Pararoseomonas sp. SCSIO 73927: one gene and its partner. The protein of the gene in region 1 interacts with the protein of each later gene in a pairwise test. Links are inferred from orthologs where the notes say so. Each region holds a gene or a part of one and is shown in the gene's direction. Other genes may lie near its edges. The genes, in order: eno and rpe.

The links.
Region 2: the proteins of eno (region 1) and rpe interact in binary tests that used the Escherichia coli proteins (3 or more experiments, as listed by UniProt). The link is inferred for Pararoseomonas sp. SCSIO 73927 from one-to-one orthologs.

What each region holds. Positions count from the first base shown.
Region 1 is NZ_CP146232.1:4,913,547-4,916,716, reverse strand. What follows is about bases 187-3,045. They hold eno (phosphopyruvate hydratase), read left to right. Parts: upstream 187-903; coding sequence 904-2,187; downstream 2,188-3,045. Other genes in these bases: pdhA (pyruvate dehydrogenase (acetyl-transferring) E1 component subunit alpha), read left to right, coding at 2,893-3,045; VQH23_RS23220 (septum formation initiator family protein), read left to right, coding at 2,344-2,673; VQH23_RS23230 (PH domain-containing protein), read left to right, coding at 406-780; VQH23_RS23235 (PAS domain S-box protein), read left to right, coding at 187-333. In the rest of the region: more of VQH23_RS23235, read left to right, coding at 1-186; more of pdhA, read left to right, coding at 3,046-3,170. UniProt on the Escherichia coli protein: Catalyzes the reversible conversion of 2-phosphoglycerate (2-PG) into phosphoenolpyruvate (PEP). It is essential for the degradation of carbohydrates via glycolysis.
Region 2 is NZ_CP146232.1:2,116,125-2,119,351, reverse strand. What follows is about bases 91-3,006. They hold rpe (ribulose-phosphate 3-epimerase), read left to right. Parts: upstream 91-1,146; coding sequence 1,147-1,866; downstream 1,867-3,006. Other genes in these bases: VQH23_RS10025 (heparinase II/III family protein), read left to right, coding at 1,863-3,006; VQH23_RS10035 (Lrp/AsnC family transcriptional regulator), read left to right, coding at 627-1,097; VQH23_RS10040 (tripartite tricarboxylate transporter substrate binding protein), read right to left, coding at 91-507. Also shown: more of VQH23_RS10040, read right to left, coding at 1-90; more of VQH23_RS10025, read left to right, coding at 3,007-3,227. UniProt on the Escherichia coli protein: Catalyzes the reversible epimerization of D-ribulose 5-phosphate to D-xylulose 5-phosphate.

The sequences.
Region 1 (3,170 bases):
ACCGTCCGCATGCTCGTGGCCGAGGTGCTGCAGGACCTGGGCTACACCGCGCTGGAGGCGGGGGACGGCCCCTCCGGCCTGGAAATCCTGCGGAGCCCGCGCCGGATCGACCTGCTGGTGACGGATGTCGGGCTGCCCGGCGGGCTGAACGGGCGGCAATTGGCCGATGCCGCGCGCACCGCCCGGCCGGGGCTGCGGGTGCTGTTCATCACCGGCTACGCCGAGACCGCGGCGGTGGGCGACCGGCTGGAGCCGGGGCTGCACGTGATGACCAAGCCCTTCGCGATGGAGGCCCTGGCCGCGCGGATCAAGGCGATCATCGAGGGGGGGTGAGGACGGGGGGGCGGCGTTGCGCCCGCTTGCGGAAGGGATAGGCTGTGCGGCCCGACCTCCGAGGAGACCTCCTTGTCGCTTCTCTCCGGCCTGATGGGCCATGCCAGCGAGATCAGCCCGGCCCAGGCCGCGGCCGACTACGCGCGTCTGCTCGCCCCCTCGGAGAGGGTCCAGCTCGCCTACAAGCTGATCCGCGACGTCATCATCCTGACGGACAAGCGGGTGATCCTCATCGACAAGCAGGGGGTGACGGGGCGGAAGACGGAGTACCTCTCCATCCCCTACCGAAGCATCACGCGCTTCTCCGTCGAGAGCGCGGGCAGCTTCGACATGGAGGCCGAGCTCCGGATCTGGTCCAGTGGCGCGGAGCCGGTGCAGCTGACCTTCGGGCGCGGCGTTGACGTCTACGCCCTTCAGGCCGCCCTGGCCGTCAACGTGACGGGCTGACCGGCCGGGTTCGCGGAGGGCGGGGACCTTACCTCTCGCCCGCCCCCTCTTGCCGGGCCCCTCTTGCCGGGCAGGACGACCGGCCTTATCGCCGGGGCAACGTCCCGGAGCGCTGGAGCCCCCATGTCCGCCATTTCCGACATCATTGCCCGCGAGGTCCTCGACAGCCGCGGCAACCCGACGGTGGAAGTGGAGGTGGTGCTGGACAGCGGGGCCATCGGCCGCGCCATCGTCCCTTCCGGCGCCTCCACCGGCGCGCACGAGGCCGTTGAGCTGCGCGACGGCGACAAGTCCCGCTACGGCGGCAAGGGCGTGCTGAAGGCGGTGGCGAACGTGGAGGGCGAGATCTTCGACGCCCTCTCCGGCCTGGACGCCACGGACCAGGTGAAGATTGACGAGACGATGATCGAGCTGGACGGCACGCCGAACAAGGCGCGGCTGGGCGCCAACGCGATCCTCGCCGTCTCGCTCGCGAATGCCAAGGCCGCGGCGGAGCACTACGGGCTCCCGCTGTACCGCTACGTCGGCGGCACCTTCGCCCGCACCCTGCCGGTGCCGATGATGAACATCATCAACGGCGGCCAGCACGCCGACAATCCGATCGACATCCAGGAGTTCATGGTCATGCCGGTGGCCGCCGGCACGATGGCGGACGCGGTGCGGATCGGCTCCGAGGTGTTCCAAGCGCTGAAGAAGAAGCTGCACGACGCGGGCCACGCGACGAACGTGGGCGACGAGGGCGGCTTCGCGCCGAACCTGAAGAGCGCGGAGGAGGCGCTGGACTTCATCGCCGCCGCCTGCGAGGCCGCCGGCCACCGCGTGGGCGAGGACATCATGTTCGCCCTCGACTGCGCCTCCACCGAGTTCTTCAAGAACGGCACCTACGATATGGAGGGCGAGGGGAAGAAGCTCGACGCCGCGGGGATGGTGGACTACCTCGCCGCGCTCTGCGGCAAGTACCCCATCGTCTCCATCGAGGACGGCATGTCCGAGGATGACTGGGCGGGCTGGAAGCTGCTGACAGAGCGGCTGGGCGACCGCGTGAACCTCGTCGGCGACGATCTGTTCGTGACGAACACGGAGCGCCTGCGCCAGGGAATCGACCAGGGGGTGGGCAACGCCATCCTGGTGAAGGTGAACCAGATCGGGTCGCTGACGGAGACGCTGGAGGCCGTGGAGACGGCGCACCGCGCCGGCTACAAGGCGGTGATGTCGCACCGCTCCGGCGAGACGGAGGACGCGACGATCGCGGACCTCGCGGTGGCCACCAATTGCGGCCAAATCAAGACGGGCTCGCTGTCCCGGTCCGACCGACTCGCGAAGTACAACCAGCTCATCCGAATCGAGCAGGGGCTGGGCCCGGCGGCGCGCTACGCGGGCCGCAACGTGCTTCCCAAGGGGCGCTGAAGAGGCCGCGCGCGCCGCAGAGCGCGGCGCGCGCGCAACGTCCACAGCTAATTCCGCAGCCCTGCCCCGAATGACCTTGCGCCGCAGCGTGGCGCCGATTTTACTCCGCCCCAGGGGATCATTCCGATCGGCCTAAGCTCTTCGGGGGAGGGGCAGTTGGCTTTCTTACAGGGGGTGAAGCGCCGGGCGCAGGCCTTGGTGCTTCCGACAATTTTCTTCGCGCTGTGCGGATACTTCGCGCACCACGCGATGAATGGCACGCGCGGGCTTATCGCGCGCGATGCCCGCAACGCCGAGATCGCCGCAGCCCGGCTGGTACTGGCCGAGGCGGAGGCGGAGCGAGACACCATGGAGCGCAAGGTGGCGGGCCTGCGGGCCGAGCACCTGGACCGCGACATGCTGGAGGAGCGCGCCCGCGCCCTGCTGAACGTGGTGGCCAAGGACGAGATCATCGTGCCCTACGCGCCGAACCGCCGCCTCTTCTAGGGTTCGGAAAGGCCGGATTTTCGGACGGCGCGGCGGTCCTTCCGCCGCGCCGTGCGGCGTTCCCGGACCTGTCCTTTTGTATCCGGCGCGGATATTCGCGATGTTGCAACGCAACATCAACGACTTAGCCGAGTCTTGTAGCTTGCTGATCCCCGGCGCCAACCGTATCTGCCGATGAAAGACGGCCTCCCCGGCCGACTTTTCAAGCAGGAGCAGCCCATGGCCCTCGGGACCGAAAGCGCGGCGAAGCGCCGCGGGAACGGCAAGGATACTCCCCCCGCCGCCGGCCATAACCAGGACGTGCTGGCCAAGGCCTACCGCGAGATGCTGCTGATCCGCCGCTTCGAGGAGAAGGCCGGCCAGCTCTACGGCATGGGCCTCATCGGCGGCTTCTGCCACCTCTACATCGGCCAGGAGGCCGTGGTGGTGGGCATGCAGATGACCCTGAAGGAGGGCGACCAGGTCATCACCTCCTACCGTGACCACGGGCACATGCT
Region 2 (3,227 bases), 2.8 Mb from region 1 along the record:
GAGCTTGCCCTCCGCCTCCTGCCCCAGGCGCCGGTAATCGGCGAGGGTCCTCGCCTCCAGCCCGTTCTTCACCACCAACACCTGGGGCGCGCGGACGAGCTCGGCGATCGGTGCGAAGTCGCGGACGGGGTCAAAGCTGATCCGGGGGTAGAGGGCGGGGTTGATCGCCAGCGGGTCGGAGCCGACGAGGATCGTCAGCCCGTCCGGCCTGGCGCGGGCCACGAGATCGAAGGCGATGTTGCTGCCGGCGCCGGTGTGGTTCTCCACCACCACGGGCTGGCCGAGCGGGCCGGTGAGGGCGCGGGCGACGCTGCGGCCGAGGATGTCCAGGCTGCCGCCGGGCGCGACGGGCACGACGATCCTCACGGGGCGGTCGGGCCAGGGCGCGGCCGGGGCCTCGCCGCCCTGGGCGAAGGCCGGGCGGGCGGCAGCGGGGCCGGAGAAGGCCAGAGGAGCAGGAATCGCCGCCGCCAGGGCGAGGAGGTTGCGGCGGGAGAGGTCACGCATCGGTCGTTGCACCAACAAGGTAGGGCATCAGAGATGGTTTTTCTCCGGTAAGGATGAAATACCGGCAACAAAAAGATTTCCTTGCTATCATAGCCCCGCTTTGAGAAAGGATTTGGCCTATGCCGTCTCCGCCGGAGTTGGACTCCACCGACCGCGCGATTCTCCGGCTGATCCAGCGGGACGCGGCACTCTCCCTCGCGGCCATCGCGGAGGCGGTGGGGCTCACCCCGACCCCGTGCTGGAAGCGCATCCGGCGGATGGAGGCGGCGGGAGTGATCACCGGCCGCGCCACCCTGCTGGACCCGGCCCGGGTGGGCCTGCCGCTCTCCGTCTTCGTCTCGCTGGAGATCGGGGACCATTCCGCCGGGTGGATCGAGGCCTTCGCGTGGAGGGTTTCCGCCATGCCGGAGGTGCTGGAGTGCTGGCGGATGGGCGGGGACGTGGACTACCTGCTGCGCGTGGCGGTGGCGGACATGGCGGCCTACGACGCCTTCTACCGCCGGCTGACGGCGGAGGTGCCGCAGCTGCGCAACGTCACCAGCCGCTTCGCCATGGAGCGGGTGAAATCCACCACCGCGCTGCCGGTGTAACGAAGCGTGCCGTGTTGATGCCCTGGGACGCCTGCCGCATAACGCCCCCGTGACACGCGCAGCCCCCCACCCCGTCCTGATCGCGCCCTCCCTCCTGGCCGCCGACTTCACGCGGCTCGCGGAGGAGGTGGCCGCCATCGAGGCCGCCGGCGCCGACTGGCTGCACCTGGACATCATGGACGGCCACTTCGTGCCGAACATCTCCTTCGGCCCCGCGGTCGTGAAGGCGCTCCGCCCCCTCACCCGCATGCCCTTCGACGTGCACCTGATGATCGCCCCGGCCGATCCCTACCTGGCCGCCTTCGCGGAGGCCGGGGCGGACCTGATCTCCCTCCACCCGGAGGCGGGGCCGCACCTGCACCGCTCCCTCCAGACCATCCGGGGGCTGGGGAAGAAGGCGGGGGTGGTGCTGAACCCCGGCACCCCGGTGGAGGCCGTGGCGCCGGTGCTGGACCTGCTGGACCTGATCCTCGTCATGTCCGTGAACCCCGGCTTCGGCGGGCAGTCCTTCATCGACAGTCAGCTGGCGAAGATCGCGGCGCTGCGGGCGACAATCGACCGCTCGGGCCGCGACATCCGGCTGCAGGTGGATGGCGGGGTGACGGCGAAGACCGCGTCGATGTGTATCGAGGCGGGGGCAGACGTGCTGGTGGCCGGCACCGCCGTGTTCGGGGCACCGGACCGCGCGGCCGCCATCGCCGCCCTTCGCGGCCCCGCCCGAAATATGTCTGCCGGCGCCGCCCGCAACATTGAGGACGCCCGGGCATGAGCGGCTGGCTGCGCGGCGCGCGCCGCACCCTCTCCGGCCTGAAGCCCATCCGCGTGCCGGAGGCTCCCTCCCGCGCCTTCCGCGACCTCTGGCCCGGCGACGTGGCCCGGGCGGGGAAGCTGATGGAGGGCGAGCTGGAGGTGGCGGGCACAGTACGGCCGCTGCCGGACGACCCCTCCGCCTTCGGGCCCGGCGCAGGCGGCCCGGCCTGGCGCGCGGCGCTGCACGGCTTTGCCTGGCTGCGCGACCTGCGGGCGCTGGGCACGGATGCGGCGCGGATGCACGCGCGGGACATCACCCGGCTCTGGCTGGAATCCGGCACCACGGACCCCGTGGCCATCGCGCCGGAGGTGGTGGGAGCGCGGCTCTCCGCCTGGCTCGGCCACTGGGACTTCCTGGCCGCCACGGCCGAGGACGGGCTGCGCCGGGCCCTGATGGCGCGGCTGGCCGCCGATGCGCGCGGGCTGGTGGCCGGGCTGCCGGCCGAGGCGCGGCACCGGGGGGCCCTCGTCGCTCTCAAGGGCGCCCTGGCGGCCGCGGTGGCGCTGGAGGAGGAGCCCTGGCTCACCCGCTGCCTGAAGCTTCTGCCCGCGGAGATCGATCGCCAGATCCTGCCCGACGGCGCCCAGGTGGAGCGCAGCCCGGGCATCCTGCTGCTGGCGCTGCAGGACCTGATCGAGATCCGCAACCTGCTGCACGGCGCGGGGATCGAGGCGCCGCCGCACCTCGCCCACGCCCTGGACCGCGCCGCCCCCGCGCTGCGGCTGTTCCGCCACGGCGACGGGGGACTGGCCGCCTTCAACGGCACGCGGGAGGAGGCGGCGAGCCTGCTGGACCTCGTCCTCACCCAGGCCCAGGCCCGCGGGCGGGCGCCGCTCATCCTCGGCGATGCCGGGTTCCAGCGCCTGCAGGCCGGGCGCACCCTGGTGATCGCGGATTGCGGCACGCCGCCCCCGCGCAACGGCGCCACGGCGCCGGGCGGCCTGCCGCGCGGGGCGGACCGGCTGCACCATGCCGGCACCCTCTCCTTCGAGATGTCGATCGGGCGGGACCGCCTGATCATCAACTGCGGCGCGGCGCCGGCGGCCGAGGGCGCCTGGCGCGACGCGCTGCGCGCCACCGCCGCCCACTCCACCCTCACCCTCGCCGACACCAACAGCAGCGAGCTGACGGAGGACGGGCTGGGACGCCGCCCCGAGCACGTGGAGGCCGAGCGCCACGAGGCGAGCGGCGCCCAGTGGCTGGAAGCCACCCATGACGGCTGGAAGAAGGGCTTCAACGCGATCCACCGCCGCCGCCTCTACCTCGCGGAGTCCGGGGACGACCTGCGCGGCGAGGACATCGTGGAGGCCGACGACCTG